4 regions of the Streptomyces malachitofuscus genome follow, and region 1 is predicted to be linked to each of the others. Evidence: riboswitches for the same ligand, from Rfam matches in the RefSeq annotation. Region 1 holds a riboswitch; each other region holds the start of a gene.
The links. A riboswitch is a leader RNA that binds a small molecule or an ion and turns the genes downstream of it on or off. The one in region 1 is predicted to bind cyclic di-AMP.
Positions count from the first base shown of each region.

Region 2: linked by a shared signal. The riboswitch ahead of ACZ44S_RS37075 (transglycosylase SLT domain-containing protein) and the one ahead of ACZ44S_RS21810 (M23 family metallopeptidase) in region 1 are both predicted to bind cyclic di-AMP.
Region 3: linked by a shared signal. The riboswitch ahead of ACZ44S_RS12520 (M23 family metallopeptidase) and the one ahead of ACZ44S_RS21810 (M23 family metallopeptidase) in region 1 are both predicted to bind cyclic di-AMP.
Region 4: linked by a shared signal. The riboswitch ahead of ACZ44S_RS25345 (transglycosylase family protein) and the one ahead of ACZ44S_RS21810 (M23 family metallopeptidase) in region 1 are both predicted to bind cyclic di-AMP.

Region 1 covers NZ_JBVIGA010000014.1:207,142-212,669, reverse strand. Annotated here, with positions in the region: gene ACZ44S_RS21815 (PrsW family intramembrane metalloprotease) at 21-1,373, shown strand; gene ACZ44S_RS21810 (M23 family metallopeptidase) at 1,492-2,511, opposite strand; cyclic di-AMP (ydaO/yuaA leader) riboswitch at 2,523-2,680, opposite strand; tRNA gene ACZ44S_RS21805 (tRNA-Met) at 2,976-3,049, opposite strand; gene ACZ44S_RS21800 (dihydrofolate reductase family protein) at 3,113-4,246, opposite strand; gene ACZ44S_RS21795 (response regulator) at 4,361-5,020, opposite strand; gene ACZ44S_RS21790 (HAMP domain-containing sensor histidine kinase) at 5,049-5,528, opposite strand, start outside.
Region 2 covers NZ_JBVIGA010000042.1:36,688-42,215, forward strand. Annotated here, with positions in the region: gene ACZ44S_RS37065 (GNAT family N-acetyltransferase) at 1-882, opposite strand, end outside; gene ACZ44S_RS37070 (HAD family hydrolase) at 1,105-1,977, shown strand; gene ACZ44S_RS37075 (transglycosylase SLT domain-containing protein) at 1,941-2,429, opposite strand; cyclic di-AMP (ydaO/yuaA leader) riboswitch at 2,433-2,601, opposite strand; gene ACZ44S_RS37080 (polyprenyl synthetase family protein) at 3,127-4,137, shown strand; gene ACZ44S_RS37085 (LolA family protein) at 4,381-5,528, shown strand, end outside.
Region 3 covers NZ_JBVIGA010000007.1:105,515-111,042, reverse strand. Annotated here, with positions in the region: gene ACZ44S_RS12535 (bifunctional acetate--CoA ligase family protein/GNAT family N-acetyltransferase) at 1-627, opposite strand, end outside; gene ACZ44S_RS12530 (HPr family phosphocarrier protein) at 805-1,086, shown strand; gene ACZ44S_RS12525 (GntR family transcriptional regulator) at 1,253-1,957, opposite strand; gene ACZ44S_RS12520 (M23 family metallopeptidase) at 2,144-2,917, opposite strand; cyclic di-AMP (ydaO/yuaA leader) riboswitch at 2,930-3,095, opposite strand; gene ACZ44S_RS12515 (M16 family metallopeptidase) at 3,298-4,686, opposite strand; gene ACZ44S_RS12510 (M16 family metallopeptidase) at 4,683-5,528, opposite strand, start outside.
Region 4 covers NZ_JBVIGA010000018.1:122,854-128,381, forward strand. Annotated here, with positions in the region: gene ACZ44S_RS25330 (nucleoside triphosphate pyrophosphohydrolase) at 1-519, shown strand, start outside; gene ACZ44S_RS25335 (cytochrome P450 family protein) at 644-1,921, shown strand; gene ACZ44S_RS25340 (transglycosylase family protein) at 2,123-3,118, shown strand; cyclic di-AMP (ydaO/yuaA leader) riboswitch at 3,324-3,492, shown strand; gene ACZ44S_RS25345 (transglycosylase family protein) at 3,497-4,201, shown strand; gene eno (phosphopyruvate hydratase) at 4,466-5,528, shown strand, end outside.

The sequences.
Region 1 (5,528 bases):
CCCTCGTTAGGGTCGATCCCGTGGCCACCAGCCCTCCGTACCCGACGCACCCCGGCGAAGCCTCCGGCGGAACGCTGGGGCCCGCACACTGGTGGCAGCGGCCCTGGGTGCGGTACGGCGCACTGACCACCCTGCTCACACTGTCCGGTCTGGTGATCCTCGCCCTGGTCCGCGAGCAGACGGGAACCCAGGGATTCCTGGTCGGACTGGGTCTCGCCGTCCTCCCCGTGCCGCTGCTCATGGCCGCCTTCCGCTGGCTGGACCGGGTGGAGCCGGGCCCCTGGCGGAACCTGCTGTTCTCCTTCGCCTGGGGTGCGTGTGCGGCGGCACTGATAGCGATCGTGGCGAACAGTTTCGCCACGCAGTGGATAGCGACGGCGACCGCCGACCCGACCGGCGCCGACACGCTGGGGGCGACCGTCATAGCCCCGGTCGTGGAGGAGTCCGCGAAGGCCGCGGCCGTCCTCCTGGTCTTCCTGTTCCGCAGACGCGACTTCACCGGGATTCTCGACGGCGTGGTGATAGCCGGGGTCACCGCCACCGGCTTCGCCTTCACCGAGAACATCCTCTATCTCGGCACCGCCTTCGGCACCGACCAGCTCACCGGCGACAGCGGCATGGCCTCGGTCACCGCGGCGACCTTCTTCGTGCGGATCGTCATGTCACCGTTCGCGCACCCCCTGTTCACCGTGCTCACCGGGATCGGCTTCGGCATCGCCGCGCTGTCCACGGACCGGCAGCGGGTCCGGCGCGCGCTGCTCCCGTGGTGCGGTCTGCTCCTCGCGATGGGCATGCACGCCCTGTGGAACGGCTCGACCACCCTGGGCCAGTACGGTTTCATCGCGGTGTATGCGGCGTTCATGGTGCCGGCGTTCGGGCTGCTGACCTGGCTGGTGGTGTGGACGCGGCAGCGTGAGCTGCGGACCGTCCGGACGGAGCTGCCCGCGTACGCGGTGGCCGGCTGGCTCACCCCGGCGGAGCCGTTCGCCCTGGGCTCGATGCGGGCGCGGCGCCTCGCCCGGCAGTACGCGCGCCGGTACGGCGGGAAGCCGGCGGCGCGGGCGGTCGCGCAGTACGAGGCGTACGCCACCTCGCTGGCGTTCCTGCGGCACCGCGGCCGGCTGGGGCGGGCCGGGGCGGACTTCGTCACCCGGGAACGGGAGCTGCTGCTGGAGCTGTGGCACCGGCGGGGTGCGGCGCGTCCGGCCCTGGACCACGCGGCCCGTCTCACCGCACCGCCGGTTCCGGTCGCTCCCGCTCCGTGGCCGGTGCACGGGGCGTACGGGCATCCGCCGTACGGGCATCCCGCGCACGGAAGCCCGCCCTACGGGCATCCCTATCCCGCCTACGGCTCCGACGCCCACCGCTTCTGACGGATCCGAACGAAGGGCGAAGGGCCCCGGAAACACCTGACCGGCAGCCCTGACGTCGGGGGGTCGTCGTCGGGACTGCCGGGGTTCAGGAGCGGCAGGGTTCAGGGGGTGGCGGAGATCAGGGGGTGAGGCCCTTGCTCTGCAGCCACGCCATCGGGTCGATGCCGGAGGAGGAGCCGCCGGCGTGGACCTCGAGGTGGAGGTGGGCACCGGTGGAGTTGCCGGTGGAGCCGACGCGGCCGATCACATCGCCGGTGTTGACCTTCTGGCCGACGCTGACGCTGATGGAGGACTGGTGGGCGTACCAGATCTCGGTGCCGTCCTCGAGGGTCAGCACGGTCTTGTAGCCGTAGGAGCCGTCCCAGCCGGCGGAGGTGATCGTGCCGGTGTGGACCGCCTTGATCAGCGTGCCCGTGGGGGCGGCGAAGTCGAGGCCGGTGTGCTGGCCGGAGGACCAGTAGGCGCCGGCCTGGCCGAACGTGGAGGAGATGGTGTACGACGAGGTCGGCAGCGTGTACTGCTTGGCCAGCTGGGCGAGACGCTCGGCCTCGGCCTTCTTCGCGGCCTCCTCCTCCGCCTTCTTCTTGGCGGCCTCGGCCTTGGCCTTGGCCTCCTTCTCCGCCTTGGCGGCGGCCTCGGCGGCCTGCTTCTCGGCGGCGGCGACGGCCTCGGCGGCGGCCTTGGTCTCGGCCTGGCTCTGCTGCTGCTCGACCTGGGCCATGATCCGGGTGCGCAGCGCCTCGCCGGCGCCCTCGGTGCCCTGCTCGGCTTCGGCGGTGGTCATGCCGAGGCTGCTGAGGGGGGTGGCCGAACCCTCGGGCGTTTCCTCGTCGGAGATGAGGGAACCCACATTGGGGAGGTCGGGCATGGAGATGGAGACCGGCGGCTTGCCGGTCTGGGCGCTGGCCATACCGCCGGCGCCGACCGCCGCTATGACGCCGACGCCGAGAACGGTGGAGCTGCGGGCGAGCCCTCCCCCGCGCTGCTTGGAGACGCGGTGCCGGCCACGTACCGGGCGAATGGACTCCGCGGTGGGGTTCCACTCCTCGAAGGGGCCCTCGTCGGTGCGGACACCGCCGTAGACGAAGGTGTCGCTCGGCTTGAACGGGGCCTCGGGGGCAGGCGGGTTGGACGCCACGTGGGCGCGCTCCTTTCCTTCCTTCTCGCCTACCGGGTTAGCTGACGGGTTCGGAGCAGGAAGGTCTCCTACGCGCGTATACGAGCCGTGTTGCCACGGCTGCATCCACACGATTCACCCCATGGTGGTGGTTCCCCGGTTCCCTTGCGGGATTCGGCGCGTGCGCACGGAGCCGACTTCTGTGACGGCTGGGACGACCGCGCTGCGTTATCGAACGTTAATAGACGCGAGGGCCGGATTCCAAGCCGTTCCTCTTGATCGTTAACGAATTTCGCGTGGACTTACCTGCCACGAGCGGGCAAAAACGGGCGAGTTGACCTCAACTCAGCCGCGGGACGGCTACTGACGGTGTGTCAGTTGTTATGCGCTGCGGGACGGTTCGCTCACCTTGAGTGATGGAGAGGGAGACGACGGGAAACACCGAGGGCCGGAACCCTTGTCGGATTCCGGCCCTCGGCCTTCAGTAGCGGGGACAGGATTTGAACCTGCGACCTCTGGGTTATGAGCCCAGCGAGCTACCGAGCTGCTCCACCCCGCGTCGTTGAGACCAGTGTACGCCATCCGCGGGACATGCCGCACACCCATTACCCGCGGCCCCGTCTCAGCGGCCGGTCAAGTGGCCGTTCGGCGCCTTCGCACGGTCCTCGAACTCCGGCAGGACGACCACGGTGGCGCCCCCGTCCGCCAGTACCGCGCTGCCGTCGGCACCGGCCACGAACGTGTCCGGCTCCCGCCAGGCCGTGACCACCCGCCGTACCCCCGCGTCCAGGATCAGCCCCGCGCAGGGCGCCGGCCGCGACGCGCGCCGGGCGCACGGCTCCAGGCTCGAGTACACGGTGGCACCGGCGAGCCGGGGGTCCGTGGGATCGGTCTTGGCGAGCGCGGCCTCCTCCGCGTGCACCACCGGGTCACCGCCCTCCCGGGAGTGGCCCCGCGCCAGCTCCGTGCCGTCCGCGGCCACCACCACCGCGCCCACACTGAACGCCGTCTCCGAGGGCGGACACTGCGCGGCCAGCTCGCAGGCGAGGGCCAGCCAGTGGTGGTCGGCGGCGACGGGCAGCGCGCCGGTGCCGGGCGCCGTGGGCTCGTAGCGCATCAGGACCACATCGCCTATCGGGCGGGTCTCCACCAGCCGCAGCCGGCCGCCCTGGTAGGAGCCGGGCCCGAACAGACGGGGGGCGTCCGCGTCACCGACGAACAGCGGGGCGAGGACCAGCTGGAGCTCGTCGGCGAGGCCCTCGGTGAGCAGCTGGGTGTGGACACGGCCGCCGCCCTCCACCATCAGCCGCCGCACCCCGCGCACGGCGCCCAGATGCTCCAGCAGGCGTCGCCAGTCGAGCTCCGGGCCGAGCGGGACCACATCGGCGGCGAGGCCGAGGGCGCGGGCGCGCTCGGCGCCCTTGTCGGTGGTGTAGAGGACCTTCTCGCCACCGGTGTGCCAGAACTGCGCCGCCGGGTCCAGCTCCCCGGACCCGCTCACGGTCACCTTGAGCGGATACTCGGGCCTGCCCTCGGCGAGACGGGCGGCGCGGCGCTCGGGCGAGTTGACCAGCAGCCGGGGGTTGTCGGCGCGGATCGTGCCGGCGCCGACCAGGATGGCGTCCACGGATGCCCGCACCTCGTCGACCCGGTCGAAGTCGGCCGGGCCGGACAGCAGCAGCCGCTCGGGACCGGTGTCGTCCAGGTAGCCGTCGAGGGAGACGGCGGCGGACAGCAGGACGTACGGACGGGGCATCGGCGCACTCCGGGAGGGATCGGCGGCTGGCGGGACCGCTGCGCGGCCCGGGTCAAGTCTGACAACCCGCCCGGCGGTGCGCCGCCCGCGCCCCCGGCCGGCCCGGACGACGGTTCAGGGTTCGATCAGGCCGACGCGGATGGCGTACCGGGTGAGCTCCAGGCGGTCCTTCAGACCGAGCTTGGCCAGCAGGTTGGCGCGGTGTCGCTCCACCGTCTTAGGGCTGATCACCAGAAGACTGGCGATCTGCTGCGAGGTGTGCCCCTCGGCGACGAGCTTGAGGATCTGCTCCTCGCGGTCGGTGATGGCCTTGGCCGGCAGGGTCCGGCCCTCCCGCGCGAGATCCAGGTAGTTGTGGATGAGGGCGTTGACGGCTCCCGGGTAGAGGAACGGCTCGCCGCGCATGGTGGCGTGGCAGGCCTCGACGAGGTCCTGGTCGGCGACGGACTTCAGGACGTAGCCCGAGGCACCGGCGGCGAGCGCCTCGAAGAAGAACTGCTCGTTGTCGTACATGGTCAGGATGAGGATCCGTGTCTCCGGCGAGGTGCGGGAGAGCTCACGGGCCGCCTGGAGACCGGTCAGACGGGGCATGCCGATGTCGAGGATGGCCAGGTCGGGGCGGTGCTCACGGGCCTGTTCGAGGGCTTCGACGCCGTCGGCGGCCTCGGCCACGACGGTCAGATCCGGTTCGCCGTTCAGGATGAGGCGAACCCCCCGGCGGACCAGTACATGGTCGTCGGCGAGAAGAATGCGGGTGGGGGCCTGCTCGGTCATGTTCAGCGTTTCCGGTCGGGTGCGTCGGTCACGGAGGCGGAGGAGCGTGCGCGGGCATCGACGGCCCTCCGACGGGGATGAGGGCGTGCGCGGGGAAGCGGGCGGGGACGGGCACGGCCAGACGCACCTCGGTGCCACCGCCGGGTCCGGGCTCCACGGCCAGGCCGGCGCCGACGAGCAGGGCGCGTTCCCGCATGCCGCGGATTCCGGCGCCCTCCGCCGCGCCGACGATGCCCCGGCCGTCGTCACGGACGCGCAGCAGGACACCGTCGGGCGTACGGGACAGGGCGAGCTCCGCCCGGCGTGCTCGGGAGTGGCGGACGATGTTGGTGAGGCCTTCCTGGGCGACCCGGTAGATGACCAGCTCGGTCTCCCGGTCCAGCGCGGGCAGGTCCCCTGCGAGGCTGTGCTGGACGCTCAGACCGGAGCCGCCGAACTCGGTGGCGAGGGCCTTGAGGGCGCTGGCCAGGCCCAGCTCGTCCAGTACGCCGGGGCGCAGTCGGCGGGC
Region 2 (5,528 bases), on a different contig from region 1:
CTTGTACGCGGCCCGGCCGCGCCCCATGTCGAGCAGCCCGATGCCCTCGGCCGCCGCCGCCTCGGCCATCCGCAGATGCAGCACGAGTCCGGGCGAGTACTTCGCGAACTCCGGGTCGTACGCCGGGAACCAGCAGGCCAGGACGGAGGCCGAACGCAGGCCGAAGTGCGCGGCGACCGGCCGGTCACCGGCGTACAGGACCGACAGTGTGCCGGTGCACTGAGGGGTCCGGGTCTCGGCGAGCCGGCCCACGAGCCGGGCGATCCACTCCTGCGCGAACCGGTCGCGGCGCCCGGTCCTGCGGTACTGCGCCGACTTCCACTCGACGAGCGCCCGCAGCGCGGCCGGGTCGCGTTCGTCGAAGACGAACCGCACGGGTCCGGCCTGGCGGCCCAGCCTGCGCTCCTTGGCCAGCGTGGTCTTGAGGAACTTCGGCGACTGGGTGCGCAGCACCGACTCGTAGGTCTCGTAGCCCTTCTCCACGTCGATGACGAACGTGGCGTGCTCCTCGGCCGCGTGCGGCACGAACAGTTCCTGGCCGGCCTCCAGGTTGTCGAAGGCGAAACTCGACACCGAGCAGGCCCGCAGCAGTTCACCGGTCTCCAGGACGGCACCGGGAGCCAGCACCGCGCCCTGGCAGTCCGACACCCCGAGCCCGATCGCCCGGCCCTGACCCGCCACGCCCCGCTCGTAGGGCAGGAAGCCCGCCGGGTCCGCCCCTTCGTACAGCACGGCCACCCGGGCCCCCGGCCGAACCCGGCCCACGGCGGTGGCGAACTCCGGTTCCATGAAGGGGCTGCGCGGCGCGTCCGCCGCGGCGCGCAGTTCGCGCCAGCGCTCCCGTTCCCCCTCGCCGAGCTCCTCCGGCCTCAGCACGCGCATGCGTCCACTGCTCACCTGACCCCCCGATCAAGTCCCCCCTGGACTCTTGGAAGGTACCGCCCGGGCCCACGGGGGCGGTAGATAGCGGACGATGTTCTTGCCAAACGGTGAAAGAGTCCTCAACCGGTCCGTACCCGGCGATGACGGAAGGGGAACCGCACCTAAAGCGAGCGGAAACGGGCATGGTGAATCGGACGGTCGCGTTGTCCGTATTCTCTGATCATGGCCGCACCCACCGCTTTTTCACTCATCGCCACCGACCTGGACGGGACGCTGCTGCGCGGCGACGACACCCTGTCCGACCGCTCCCTCGCCGCCCTCGCGCGGGTGGAGCGGGCCGGTGCCCGGCACCTCGTGGTGACGGGGCGTCCCGCCCCCAGGGTGCGGCCGCTCCTGGACGATCTCGGCTCCACGGGGCTCGCGGTGTGCGGCCAGGGCGCGCAGGTGTACGACGCCGGCGCGGACCGGCTGCTGTGGTCCGTCACGCTGGACCGGGAACTGGCGGAGACCGCCCTCGGCAAGATCGAGGCCGAGGTGGGGGAGGTGTACGCCGCGGTCGACCAGGACGGGGTCGACGGGCTGACGCTGATCGAGCCGGGCTATCTGATGCCGCACCCGACGCTGCCCGCGGTGCGGGTCGAGCGGCGGCGTGATCTGTGGGAGCGGCCGATCAGCAAGGTGCTGCTGCGCCACCCGCGGCTGTCCGACGACGCGTTGGCGGCGGCGGCGCGCGCGGTGGTCGGTTCGCTGGCGACGGTCACCATGTCGGGACCGGGCACCGTGGAGCTCCAGCCGTGCGGGGTGACCAAGGCGAGCGGACTGGCGCTGGCCGCCGAGCACCTGGGGCTGGGCCCGGACCGGACGATCGCCTTCGGGGACATGCCCAACGACATCCCCATGTTCGACTGGGCGGCGCACGGCGTCGCCATGGCCAACGCGCACCCGGAGCTGAAGGCGGTGGCCGACGAGGTCACCACGTCGAACGAGGACGACGGCGTGGCCGTCGTCCTCGAGCGACTGTTCGGTGGGCCGGCCGTGCTCGGCCGTCAGCGGTCGGCTCAGTACGCGCCGAAGACGTTGTCGATCGAGCCGTAGCGGTCGGCGGCGTAGTTGCAGGCCGCCGTGATGTTCGCGACCGGGTCGAACGGGTCGAAGGCGGTGCCGGGCACGTGGTAGGCCTGGAAGGTCGGGTCGATGACCTGCAGCAGGCCCTTCGACGGGGTGCCCTTGGCGGCGTTGGAGTCCCAGAGGTTGATGGCGGCCGGGTTGCCGGAGGACTCGCGCATGATGTTGCGGTGGATGGCGTCGTAGGAGCCCGGGATGCCCTGCTGCGCCATGATGTCCAGCGACTCGCGGATCCAGCCGTCGAGGTTGTCCGCGTACACCGTCGTGGAAGCGGCGGTCGTGGTGGCCGTCGTGGTGGCCGCGGAGGCGGTGGTGGCGCCGAACAGCGGGAGGGCGACCACGGCGACGCCGGTGCCGGCGACGGCGAGGGAGCGGGCGAGGCGGCGGGTGCCGAAGCGACGGAGCTGACCGGAAACGGACATGTCTGGGTTCCTCTCCTACGCCTGCGAGGTGAGCTGTCGGATTCGGGCGGGAGAGTGCCCGGCCATGCTCCGAAGGCATGGCTTCACCCCTAGCCGTTCCGGCGCGTGGCCGGCCCGGCGGCTTACCTGGGTCCCCCGCTCCTGCCGTGCGTGAGTTCGTCGGTGGGTGTGATGCGGGCGGTGGCAGGATTCGGCGTCCGCCCGGCAGGCCCGGAACGTATGCGAGAGCACATGGGGGGAACAAGTACGGGGATCACACAATCAGCCCTTTGATCTTGGATCGGGCGATTTGGGGCGCTTGATCCTTTGCGGGTGCCAAGGGTCAACTCGGTTCAGGGGGAAGGGGGAACGCCCTTCGGGTGGGCCGGTGGACCCGGCGGGCGGCGCGTGACTCACTTCACTGGTCACGGAGCCCGAGAGCATTTACCGCCAAGAGGAATTCACTTGCTAATAACGGCAAATCGGACGGACGGCCGGGCAGGATGATTGGCAGGGTGTTACGTCCGGGAAAGAGGCCATTGTCCGTTGTTATCAACCGATCAAAAGCGCTCCGCTCCCGATCCGGTACCGCCCTGCCGGTAACCCCGGGTGCTGGCGGTGATCGAAACGTGACCGGATACGCTGACTTGAGTGATGGCAGCGACCTATCGACATTCCGTGTAACCGCCAGTGGACACCAGCAGACAGGAGACCCCTCGTGACCGTCGTCGGGCCGTTCGGGCTGAGCGTGCGGGACCAGGCTCTGGAAGCCGATGTCCAGGCCGGAATGACGGCTGTCGAGGAAGGGCTGATCGAGGCCACCAAGAGTGAGGTCCCCTTCATCACCGGTGCCGCCCAGCATCTGGTGCGGGCCGGCGGCAAGCGGTTCCGTCCGCTGCTGGTGATGCTCGCCGCCCAGTTCGGCGACCCCTACGCGCCCGGCATCGTGCCGTCCGCCGTGGTCGTGGAGCTCACCCACCTGGCCACGCTCTACCACGACGACGTCATGGACGAGGCCGATGTCCGGCGCGGTGTCGACAGTGCGAACGCCCGCTGGGGCAACTCCGTCGCGGTCCTCACCGGTGACTTCCTCTTCGCCCGGGCCTCGCACATCCTGGCCGACCTCGGACCGGAGGCCGTGCGGGTGCAGGCCGAGGCGTTCGAACGGCTGGTCACCGGGCAGATCCTGGAGACCGCGGGACCGCAGGACGGCCGCGACCCCGTCGACCACTATCTGGACGTGCTCGGCGGCAAGACCGGATCGCTGGTCGCCGTCTCCTGCCGCTTCGGCGCGATGATGTCCGGCGCCGACGAGACGGTCGTGGACGTGCTCACCCAGTACGGCGAGCGGCTCGGCGTCGCCTTCCAGCTCGCCGACGACGTCCTGGACATCGCCTCCGACTCCAGCGAGTCCGGCAAGACCCCCGGCACCGACCTGCGCGAGGGCATCGCCACGCTGCCCGTGCTGCGGCTGCGCGAGCGGGCGGCCCGGCTGGGACTGGCCGAGGACATCGCCCTGTGCGAGCTGCTGGACTCCGACCTCACCGACGACGCCCGGCACGCCGAGGCGCTGCGGCTGCTGCGCGCGCACCCCGCGCTCGAGCAGGCCCGCCGGGACACCGTGCGGTACGCCGAGGAGGCGCGCGCCGCGCTGGCCCCGCTGCGGGAGTGCGAGGCGAAGGCGGCACTCGTGCAGCTGTGCGACGCGGTGGTGCACCGCGCCGGCTGAGCCCGGCCGGGCCCGAACTCCCCCGCGCCCCCTACTGGTCGGGGGAGAAAACCACCTCGCGTGTCATACCGGAGCAGTACACGGAGTTGCGTCCGGGGTCTGACGCTTCCGCGTGCGGGATTTGGTCAGATGGACCACGACGGACAACACCACTTCTCACCGGTTCGGGTGAGAATGGCGGCTCAGGGTGAAACTGGTGCGAGGACACGAGACGGAAGCCGCCGCCGACCACGGAGGGCACACATGGCACCGTACGAATCCGAGAACACGACGGCCGCGGAGGAGGTCGACGAGCCGCGCACGGGGCGGCGCAGGGCCGCGCGGTACGTCGTCCCGGTCACGGTGATGGGAGTGGCGGCCGCGACCATCGGGCTCGTCCCCGCGATCGCCAGCTCCGGCGACCCCGACCTGCCGGAGATCACCGCTGCGCAGCTCATCGAGAAGATCGCGAAGTCGGACGTCGAGCAGCTGTCCGGCACCGTGAAGATCACCACGGACCTCGGACTGCCGAACCTCGGCGGCCTGGAGAACAGCATCGCGTCCGGCGCGATGGGGCAGGGCGAGGAGGGCGGCTCCTCGGCCGACCCGTCCGCCAAGCTCACCGAACTGGCGTCCGGCACGCACACGCTGCGGGTCGCCGCCGACGGCCCCGACCGGCAGAAGGTGTCGCTCCTCGAGGACGCCGCCGAGTACAGCCTGATCCGCAACGGCGAGGACCTCTGGGGCTACGACAGCGGGTCCAACGCGGTCTACCACGCCACCGTCGACACGTCCGGCGAGGAGCGGGAGCAGCAGCCCCCGGCCACCCCGAAGGACTTCGCCGAGGAGGCGCTGAAGTCGGTCGACGACACCACGTCCGTGACCGTCGACGGCACCGCCCAGGTGGCCGGCCGGGACGCCTACAAGCTGGTCGTCGAGCCCAAGCAGTCCGGCTCCACGGTCGGCGCGATCAGTATCGCGGTCGACCACAAGACCGGTATGCCGCTGAAGTTCACGCTCACCCCGTCGAGCGGCGGCGCGGCCGTCGTGGACGTCGGCTTCACCAAGGTGAGCTTCGACCGGCCGGCCGCGTCGACCTTCGAGTTCACCCCGCCCAAGGGCGCCGAGGTGACCGAGGACGACGCACTCGACCACGGCCGGGAGCACCCCGGAAAGCCGGAGCGGGCCCCCAAGTCGGAGGAGGACCTGGCCAAGGGCCTCGACGGGCTGAAGATGCTCGGCGAGGGCTGGAACTCCATCGCCACCTTCGACACCGGCAGCGAGGGCGGCCTGCCCACCGGTGAGGCCGGCGGTGACCTCGGCGGCTTCCTCGGCTCGCTCGGCGACCAGGTCAAGGGCGACTTCGGCACCGGCACGGTGTTCAGCACCCGCCTGGTCAACGCCCTGATCAC
Region 3 (5,528 bases), on a different contig from region 1:
CAGCCGCTGCACCGAGCGCGCCTCCGCGCGCTGCTCGCGCGCGTACTGCACGGCCATGGACCGGTCCGTGGGCTCGAGGTCGAACTCCAGACGGACGACGCCGTCCTCGAAGCTGCGCTTCTGGGTGTACCCGGCGTCGGTGAACACCTTGATCATCTTGGTGTTGGCGGGCAGCACCTCGGCCGCGAACCGGCGGATGCCGCGCTCCCGCGCGACGGCCCCGATGTGCTCGAGCAGCGCGGAGGCGACGCCCCGTCCCTGGTGGGCGTCCTGCACCAGGAAGGCGACCTCCGCCTCGTCGGCCGGTGCGGACGCGGGCGTCCCGTCGGCGGCGATCCGGTCGTAGCGTACGGTGGCGATGAACTCGCCGCCGATGGTGGCCGCGAGTCCCACCCGGTCCACGAAGTCGTGGTGCGTGAAGCGGTGGACGTCCTTGGCGGACAGGCGAGGGTAGGGCGCGAAGAAGCGGTAGTACTTCGACTCGTCCGACACCTGCTCGTAGAAGCTGACCAGGCGCTCGGCGTCATCGACGGTGATGGGGCGGATGCGCGCGGTGCCGCCGTCGCGCAGCACCACGTCGGCCTCCCAGTGGGCGGGATACTCGTGCCGGTCCGACGAGATCTGCATGGGCCCCAGAGTACGGCTCGCGTACGGCAACGGCGCGAGGCAGTCTGTGGTGGACGACAGCCGGACCGAGGCCGCGGTCCGGCTGTCACCGGGAGCGGGCACGGATGCCGCTCCGGGCATGCTTCATGATGTGGGAAACTGGTCTAGACAACCCTGAACACCGAAGGGCAGCAACACATGGCTGAGCGCCGCGTCAACGTCGGCTGGGCCGAGGGTCTCCACGCCCGCCCCGCCTCCATCTTCGTCCGAGCCGCCACGGCCGCAGGCGTCCCGGTGACGATCGCCAAGGCCGGGGGCAACCCCGTCAACGCGGCCTCCATGCTCGCCGTGCTGGGCCTGGGCGCCCAGGGCGGCGAGGAGATCGTCCTCGCGTCCGACGCGGAAGGGGCGGACGCCGCCCTGGACCGTCTGGCGAAGCTGGTCTCCGAAGGGCTCGAGGAACTCCCCGAGACCGTCTGAATCGTGCGCGAGCGCGGTGGCCGTCTTCTCGCAGACGCCCGCCGCGGCAATGGAAAGGCCCGCCCTGATCGACCGGGCGGGCCTTTCGCTTTCCCGCTTCCCTCTCTTTACGGGCAGCAGAAATAAACCCCCGAGAATTGCACCGTCTTTGTATACGGCACCCGTGTTAAGGGCGAAGACTCGGCATGTTTACGGGATGTTGCGAGCTCCTCACACGCTCCGTGCGGCCGGCCCGGTCGGCGCCGGGGCCGAAGCGCAGCCGGTGCCCGGCGCTCGCGCGCTCGGTGTGCAGCGCCGTGACGGCCCGCGCGCGTTCGCCGTCGCCGCGCGCCACGGCGTCCACGATCGCGCCGTGCTCCGCCCAGTACTCGACCGGGTCCGCGGGACCCTCGGTGGCGTACATCCAGGCGATCTTGTGCCGCAGCTGCGTCAGCATCGAGGTCAGGGCCGCGCTGCCGGAAGCCTGGGCGAGCGTCTCGTGGAACCAGCCGCTCAAGGAGCGCAGGTCGTCGCTGTTGCCCTGACGGGCCCGTTCCTGCCCGAGCCGGACCAGCCCCCGCAGCACCTTGAGATGGGCCTCGGTGCGGCGCTGGGCGGCACGCAAGGCGCCGAGCGGTTCGAGGAGCGTGCGCATCTCCAGCAGATCGGCGGCCTCCTGCTCGGTCGGTTCGGCGACGCACGCTCCCGCGTGCCGCCGGGTGACCACGAAGCCCTCGGCCTCCAGGGTGCGCAGCGCCTCGCGGACGGGGACGCGGGAGACGCCGTAGCGGCGGGCGAGAAGTTCCTCGGTGAGCCGGCCGCCGCGCTCGTGGACACCCGCGACGATGTCGTCCCGGATCGCCGTGCACACCGAGTGCGCGGGAATACGCATGACCGACCTCCGGCTTAATCCCCGTGAAACGCCGACGAATGACGTCCGTTCCGTGACTCTATTGCAATCGGCCGGAAATTCCGACGGCGGCCGGGAATCCATACATATTTTTTGGACAGGCGGGTCCCCCGAAACGCCGAAAGCCCCGGCTCGTGGGCCGGGGCTTCGGGGAGCGGACGCACTGCCTCAGAGGTTCACGCCGTGCGCACGGAGGTAGGCGACGGGGTCGAGGTCGGAGCCGTAGTCGGCGCCCGTGCGGGCCTCGAAGTGCAGGTGCGCGCCCGTGACGTTGCCGGTGGCGCCGGAGAGGCCGATCTGCTGTCCCGCGGTGACCTGCTGGCCCACCGAGACGGCGACGGACGACAGGTGCCCGTACTGCGTGTACGTGCCGTCGTTCATCTTGATGACGACCTGGTTGCCGTACGCGCCGCCCCAGCCGGCCTCGACGACGGTGCCGATGCCGACCGACTGGACGGGCGTGCCGCTCGCCGCGTGGAAGTCGACACCGGTGTGGCTGCCGGACGACCAGACGGCGCCGCCGCTCTTGTAGCCGGTCGAGACGTAGGACCCGGGGATCGGGGAGACGAAGGTGTTGAGGCGCTTGCGCTCCGCCTCACGCGCGGCGCGCTCCTTCTCCGCGCGGGCCTTGGCGGCCTCCTCGGCCGCCTTCTCACGGGCGGCCTCCTCGGCGGCCTTCCGCGCGGCGGCCTCGGCCGCCTCGCGCGCGGCCTCGTGCTGGGCGGCGGCCTGGGCGTCGATCCGGTCGGCGACCGCGTCGCCCAGGGTGACGACGGGAGTGAGGCCGGTCCGCGCGGCGGCGGGTTCGGCGGCGAGTGCGGGAGCCGCGAGGGAGCCGACGACTCCGGTGCCGGCGAGGGCCGCGACGCCCGCCGCGCGGGCGGTGCCGCGCTGCATCCGGCTGGGACGACGGTGCTTCCCGGTGGCGCGGGTGAACGCCATGTACAGGCTGGTCCTTTCCTTCCCTCTCGCCTACCGGGTTAGCTGACGGGTTCGGAGCAGGAAGGTCTCCTACGGGCCCCCTCGCGGCACGCGCGGGCGTCCGATTCACCCCAGGGACTACAGGTGGGTCCCCGGCTCCCCTGGCTCGCGCCGTACGGGGACTCGGCGATGGCTGTCCGGTGCCGCGGATGCGGCGCACTGCCCGACGAACAGCCCGCACGAAGCTAAGCGGGACGTCGCCCCATCCCCAAACAGATCCGGGTTTTTGTAGCGCATCCCACAGGGCAGACAGGCAACCTCCGCCCCAATTCGGGCATAAGAGGGCCCTGGTGACTTACGTGTCACCAGGGCCCCACGCACGGGTACCGGCCGGCGAGTCGCTACTCGGCCGTCACGACGGTGACTTCGCCGATCCCGAGGGCCTCGACCGGCGCCTTGATCTGGGCCGCGTCACCGACGAGGACGGTCACCAGGCGGTCGACCGGGAAGGCGCTCACGACCGCCGCGGTGGCCTCCACGGTGCCCGTCGCGGCCAACTGGCGGTACAGGTCGGCCTGGTAGTGGTCCGGCAGGTGCTGCTCGACCTGGTCGGCCAGGGTGCCGGCGACGGCCGCGGCGGTCTCGTACTTGAGGGGCGCCACACCCACCAGGTTCTGCACGGCCACGTCGCGTTCGGCGTCGGTGAGCCCCTCCGCGGCGAGCGTGCGCAGCACCTTCCACAGGTCGTCCAGGGCGGGTCCGGTGTTCGGCGTGTCGACGGAGCCGCTGATGGCCAGCATCGCCGCGCCCGTGCCGTCGGGGGCGGACCTGAGGACCTGCCCGAACGCCCGCACACCGTAGGTGTAGCCCTTCTCCTCGCGCAGCACGCGGTCCAGGCGGGAGGTGAGGGTGCCGCCGAGGCAGTACGTGCCGAGCACCTGCGCGGGCCACACGCGGTCGTGCCGGTCGGGGCCGATCCGGCCGATCAGCAACTGCGTCTGGACGGCGCCGGGACGGTCCACGATCACGACCCGGCCCCGGTCGTCGGCGACCACCGGCGGGATGGGCCGCGGCTGGGCCGAGGAGCCGGTCCAGCCGCCCAGTGTGTCGCCGAGCAGCTCGTCCAGGTCGACGCCGGTGAGGTCGCCCACGACCACGGCGGTGGCCGTGGCGGGGCGGACATGCCTCTCGTAGAAGGCGCGCACGGCAGCGGAGTCGATGCCGGCGACCGTCTCCTCGGTGCCCTGGCGCGGGCGTGACATCCGCGAGCTCGCCGGGAAGAGCTCCTTGGACAGCTCCTTCGCCGCGCGGCGGGAGGGGTTCGCCAGCTCGTGCGGGATCTCGTCGAGGCGGTTGCGGACGAGCCGTTCGACCTCGCTGTCGGCGAACGCGGGCGCCCGGAGGGCGTCGGCGAGCAGCCCGAGCCCCTTGGGGAGCCGTGAGGCCGGGACCTCCAGACTGAGGCGGACGCCGGGGTGGTCGGCGTGCGCGTCCAGAGTGGCGCCGCAGCGCTCCAGTTCGGCGGCGAACTCCTCGGCGGAGTGCTTGTCGGTGCCCTCGGAGAAGGCGCGCGCCATGATCGTGGCGACGCCGTCGATCCCCGCCGGCTCGGCTTCCAGGGGCGCGTCGAGCAGCACCTCGACGGCGACGACCTGCTGGCCGGGACGGTGGCAGCGCAGGACGGTGACGCCGTTGTCGAGCCGGCCGCGCTCGGGGGCCGGGAAGGCCCAGGGCTTGGCGTCGCCCGGCTGCGGCTGGGGGTGGAAGTCCATCGTGGCGAGCTCGGTCACTTCGCCGCCTCCTCGTTCTCGTCGGCGCCGGCGACTGCGGCGGCTTCCTCGGTCTCCTCGCCCTCCGGGGCGACGGGCTCGTAGACGAGCACCGCGCGGTTGTCGGGGCGCAGGCGGCTCTTGGCGACTTCCTGCACCTCCTCCGCCGTCACGTCGAGAACACGCCGGACGGCGGTCAGGGCGAGCTGCGGGTCGCCGAACAGGACGGCGTACCGGCACAGTTCGTCGGCGCGGCCCGCGACGGTGCCGAGCCGGTCGAGCCACTCGCGCTCCAACTGCGCCTGGGCGCGTTCCATCTCCTCCGGCGTGGGACCCTGCTCGGCGAAGCGGGCGAGCTCCTCGTCGATGGCGGCCTCGATGACCGGCACCTCGACGTCGCCGGACGTCTTCACGTCCAGCCAGCCCAGGGAGGGGGCTCCGGCCAGCCTCAGCAGGCCGAACCCGGCGGCCACGGCGGTGCGGTCGCGCCGTACCAGCCGGTTGTAGAGCCGCGAGGACTCGCCGCCGCCGAGGACCGTGAGCGCCAGGTCCACGGCGTCGCACGCGCGCGTGCCGTCCTCCGGCAGCCGGTAGGCGGCCATCAGCGCACGCGCGGGAACCTCCTCCTCCACGATCTCGCGCAGCTGCTCGCCGATGACGTCCGGCAGCGAGCCGTCGCGCGGGGCGGGCTTGCCGTCGTGGGACGGGATGGAGCCGAAGTACTTCTCGATCCAGGCGAGCGTCCGCTCCGGGTCGATGTCCCCGACGACGGACAGCACGGCGTTGTTCGGCGCGTAGTAGGTGCGGAAGAACTGGCGGGCGTCCTCCAGGGTGGCCGCGTCCAGGTCCGCCATCGAGCCGAT
Region 4 (5,528 bases), on a different contig from region 1:
GAGGAGGCGTACGAACTCGTCGAGGCCATCGAGGAGGGTGACCGGGACGAGCTGCGGGAGGAACTGGGCGACGTGCTCCTCCAAGTCGTCTTCCACGCCCGCATCGCCGAGGAGCACCCGGACGAGCCGTTCTCCGTCGACGACGTGGCGGGCGGCATCGTGGCCAAGCTGATCCACCGCCACCCGCATGTCTTCGGTGGGGAGACGGCGGACACGCCCGAGGACGTCAAGGCGCACTGGCTGCGGACCAAGGCGGAGGAGAAGCGGCGCAGCTCGGTGACGGAGGGGGTGCCGCTCGGACAGCCCGCCCTGGCGCTGGCGGCGAAGCTGGCGTCGCGGGCGCGGACGGCGGGGCTGGAGGTTCCGTTGCCGGCGGGGGAGGGCGTCGGCTACGAGCTGCTGGCGCTGGCGGCACGGGCGGAGGCCGCGGGGGTGGATCCGGAGGCGGCGTTGCGGGCGGCGGCACGGGTGTACCGCGATGCGATCCGGGGTGCGGAGGGTGGCGCGGACCACAGCTGAGCGAGCCGACCGCAGGGGGTGCTCCGCCCCCGCCGCCCTTCCCGTCCCGTCCCCGGGGGCTCCGCCCCCGCCCGACGCCCCAGGCCACCCGAGCCGCACGGCACACGCCCATTGAGGTCACCGCATGTCAGACCACCCCTCCGCCCCGCAGGGCCCCGTTCCGGAGTTGTTCAGCTGGGAGTTCGCCGCCGATCCGTACCCCGCCTACGCCTGGCTGCGTGAGCACGCCCCCGTGCACCGGACCCGGCTGCCCAGCGGTGTGGAGGCCTGGCTGGTCACGCGGTACGCGGACGCCAAGCAGACCCTCGCCGACCACCGCCTGTCCAAGAACCCCGCGCACCACGACGAGCCCGCGCACGCCAAGGGCAAGACGGGCATCCCCGGTGAGCGCCAGGCGGAGCTGATGACGCATCTGCTGAACATCGATCCGCCGGACCACACCCGGCTGCGGCGGCTGGTCAGCAAGGCGTTCACCCCGCGCCGTGTCGCGGAGTTCGCGCCGCGCGTGCAGGAGCTCACCGACGGACTCATCGACCGTTTCGCGGACCGGGGCTCCGCCGACCTCATCCACGAGTTCGCCTTCCCCCTTCCCATCTACGCCATCTGCGACCTGCTCGGCGTCCCGCGGGAGGACCAGGACGACTTCCGGGACTGGGCGGGCATGATGATCCGTCACGGCGGGGGACCACGTGGCGGGGTCGCCCGGTCCGTGAAGAAGATGCGCGGCTATCTCGCCGAGCTGATCCACCGCAAACGCGAGGCTCTGCCCGCCGAGCCCGCCCCCGGCGAGGACCTCATCTCCGGTCTCATCCGCGCCTCCGACCACGGTGAGCACCTCACCGAGAACGAGGCCGCCGCCATGGCGTTCATCCTGCTGTTCGCGGGCTTCGAGACCACCGTGAACCTCATCGGCAACGGCACCTACGCCCTGCTCACCCATCCCGGTCAGCGCGCACGCCTGCAACGGGCCCTCGCCGCCGGGGACCACGGGCTGCTGGAGACCGGTGTGGAGGAACTCCTGCGCTACGACGGCCCCGTGGAACTCGCCACCTGGCGGTTCGCCACCGAGCCGGTCACCATCGGCGGGCAGCGCATCGCGGCGGGCGACCCGGTGCTCGTCGTCCTCGCCGCCGCGGACCGGGACCCGGACCGGTTCGCCGACCCGGACGTGCTCGATCTCGGCCGGCGCGACAACCAGCATCTGGGATACGGCCACGGCATCCACTACTGCCTCGGCGCCCCGCTGGCCCGGCTGGAGGGGCAGACCGCGCTCGCCACGCTGCTGACCAGGCTTCCGGACCTGCGGCCGGCGGTGGAACCGGACGAACTCCGGTGGCGCGGCGGGCTCATCATGCGCGGACTGCGCACGCTTCCGGTGGAATTCACCCCTCCGCAAAAGTGACGGACCGTGCTCCGCTCCATGCACCCCGAGCGGACCAGCGCAAACGTGACACGCCCTCAACTCTGTGATCTTCACGTGATCTGCGCGGCATTAACTTGTGACAAGTGATCGTCTGCCGATACGTTCACCCATCAAGTGCGGCGCTCCGTCTCGGGCTCCATGCGCCGCGCCTGTTCATCGCTGTCGTTGAAAGGTCTCCGCATGCTCTCCGGGAACGGTCGGCACCGACGCCCCCGCCAGGCTCCGGCTCTCCTCGTCGCGGCCGGAGTGACCGGCTCCGCCATCGCGATCCCTCTTCTCGGGGCCGGCAGCGCCAGCGCAGCCGACGGCACCACCTGGGACCGGATCGCCGAGTGCGAGAGCGGTGGCTCCTGGAGCCAGAACACCGGCAACGGTTACTACGGCGGCCTGCAGTTGACCCAGGACGACTGGGAGAGGTACGGCGGTCTGGACTACGCGCCGAGCGCCGACCAGGCCAGCCGCGGCCAGCAGATAGCCGTGGCCGAGGCGATCCTCGCCGACCAGGGTGTCGGAGCGTGGCGCACCTGTGGCCTGCTCGCGGGCCTGGGGCAGGACGCGCCCGCGGCCGGCACGGGTACGTCCGGCTCGTCGGACGCGTCCGCCTCGCCGGACTCCGGCGATGAGCCGGCTTCCTCCTCTCCGTCGGCCACGGCCGACCCGTCGTCCGGTGCGGACGGCGAGAAGGGGACCCCGAAGGGCGCGGACGGCGAATCGGGTGAAAACGGCAAGTCGACCGAATCGGATGCCGCTTCAGGTGGCGACGAGGGCGGTGGCGCCGACGGCGGCGAGAGCGTGGACACCGGCGCCTCCCCCTCCGCCTCGGCCACGCCCGATGGTGACGAGCCGGACAAGGCGGGGCAGAGCGACCGTCCTTCGGCGGACAGTGGTGGCGAGGGCACCGGTCGCCACCGCGGGGCCGGCGCCGAGGAGGGCGAGGAGCGCCCCTCGGAGTCGTCCGGCCGGCATGCGCGCGGTCTCGACGCCTGGGGTGGTTCCGGCGACAGCTCCTACACCGTGGACACCGGGGACAGCCTCTCGTCCATCGCCGACTCCCTTGCGGTCGACGGCGGATGGCGTGCGCTCTACGCCGTCAACGCCCAGCTCATCGGCGCCGACCCGGACTACATCCTGCCGGGTCAGGAGCTTGACGTAGAGGTCGAACCGGGCGAAAAGTGACATCCGAAATCGCCCGGACGCGGGGCCGGTTGGCGTCATGGTTCGCGCTGAATGTCCGGTTTAAAGGCTGTGAGAGATAGGTCTCAGAAGCCGTGATCGTCTTTGATATTCCGCGAATCGCGTGTCTACGGTCGTGACCGCTCGCCACCGCGGGCCCCGGCTGCCGCCACGCCGAATCCTGCCAGTGGCAGCACGGGAACAGTCGTCGCGTCATGCGCCGTAGGCAGGAGCGGGGGACCCAAGGTAAGTGCCCTTTCCGGTGATTGACACCGGTTCGGGCTTGGGGTGAAGCCGCCTCCCGGGAGGGACGCGGCCGGGCAACTCAACCGGCCCGAACCCGACAGCTCACCTCGCAGGCGTCGGTGAGGGGATCCATCCATGCTGTTTTCCGGCAAGGGCAAGCACCGTCGTCCGTCCAAGGCCACCCGCGCCATCGCCGTCGCCGGTGTCGCCTCCGCCGCCGTCGCCGCCCCGCTGATGGCGGCCGGCAGCGCCTCCGCCGCCACCGCGTCCGAGTGGGACGCCGTCGCCCAGTGCGAGTCCGGCGGCAACTGGTCCATCAACACCGGCAACGGTTACTACGGCGGTCTGCAGTTCTCCGCCTCCACCTGGGCCGGCTACGGCGGCACGAAGTACGCCGCCAGCGCCGACCAGGCCACCAAGGCCCAGCAGATCGAGATCGCCGAGAAGGTCCTGGCGGGCCAGGGCAAGGGTGCCTGGCCGGTCTGCGGCAAGGGTCTGTCCAACGCCGCCTACACCGGCTCCTCCGCCGGCGACTCGGCCGGCTCCGCGCAGAGCACCCAGCCCCGCGAGACCGAGCAGAAGGCCTCCCGCTCCGCCGAGCGCCCGGCCGCCGAGAAGCAGGCCGAGCCGAAGGCCGAGAAGAAGACCGTCACCACCCCCACCGGCAAGAAGGTCGAGAAGGGCGACGGCGAGTACAAGGTCGTCAAGGGTGACACCCTCAGCTCCATCGCCGAGGAGCACGACGTCGAGGGCGGCTGGGCGAAGCTGTTCAAGCTGAACGACGACATCGTCCAGGACGCCGACCTGATCTACCCGGGCCAGCAGCTGCACCTGAAGTAAGGGAAAGCAGCAGGTCCCTCCCCGTCCCCACGGGCTCCCCGCCCCGGTGCGTCTTCCCCCGTACGCACCGGGGCGGGGTCATGCACGGGCACTTTCCGGTCACGGTTTCCGGAACCGTCTTTGTTCCGTACGGAAACAATTTACGCTCGGTTCTGTCCATGGGGTGGGCGGCCGGATGGCCGATCGCCCGGAGCCGGTTAGGCTCGGTCTCGCAAGACCCCCGTGGCCTTGCTCACCCGCGTCACATCCAAGAAGGAGATGCTCGTGCCGTCCATCGACGTCGTCGTAGCCCGGGAAATCCTGGACTCCCGAGGCAACCCCACGGTCGAGGTCGAGGTCGGCCTCGACGACGGCAGCACGGGTCGTGCCGCCGTCCCGTCCGGCGCCTCCACCGGCGCCTTCGAGGCCATCGAACTCCGTGACGGCGATGCCAACCGTTACCTGGGCAAGGGCGTCGAGAAGGCCGTCCTGGCCGTCATCGAGCAGATCGGCCCGGAGCTCGTCGGCTACGACGCCACCGAACAGCGTCTGATCGACCAGGCGATGTTCGACCTGGACGCCACCGACAACAAGGGCTCCCTCGGCGCCAACGCCATCCTCGGCGTCTCGCTCGCCGTCGCCCACGCCGCCTCCGAGGCCTCCGACCTCCCGCTCTTCCGCTACCTGGGCGGTCCGAACGCGCACCTGCTGCCGGTGCCGATGATGAACATCCTGAACGGCGGCTCGCACGCCGACTCCAACGTGGACATCCAGGAGTTCATGATCGCCCCGATCGGCGCGGAGTCCTTCTCCGAGGCCCTGCGCTGGGGCACCGAGGTCTACCACACGCTGAAGAAGGTCCTGAAGAGCAAGGGCCTGGCCACCGGCCTCGGCGACGAGGGCGGCTTCGCCCCCAACCTCGGCTCCAACCGTGAGGCCCTCGACCTGATCCTCGAGGCCGTCAAGGAGGCCGGCTACACCCCCGGCGAGCAGATCGCCCTCGCGCTGGACGTCGCCGCGTCCGAGTTCTACAAGGACGGCTCCTACACCTTCGAGGGCAAGGAGCGCTCGGCCGCCGAGATGACCGAGTACTACGCCGAGCTCGTCGAGGCGTACCCGCTCGTCTCCATCGAGGACCCGCTGTTCGAGGACGACTGGGAGGGCTGGAAGACCATCACCGCCAAGCTCGGTGACAAGGTCCAGCTCGTCGGCGACGACCTGTTCGTCACCAACCCCGAGCGCCTCGCCCGCGGCATCGAGGAGGGCGCCGCCAACGCCCTGCTGGTCAAGGTCAACCAGATCGGCTCGCTGACCGAGACCCTGGACGCCGTCGAGCTGGCCCAGCGCA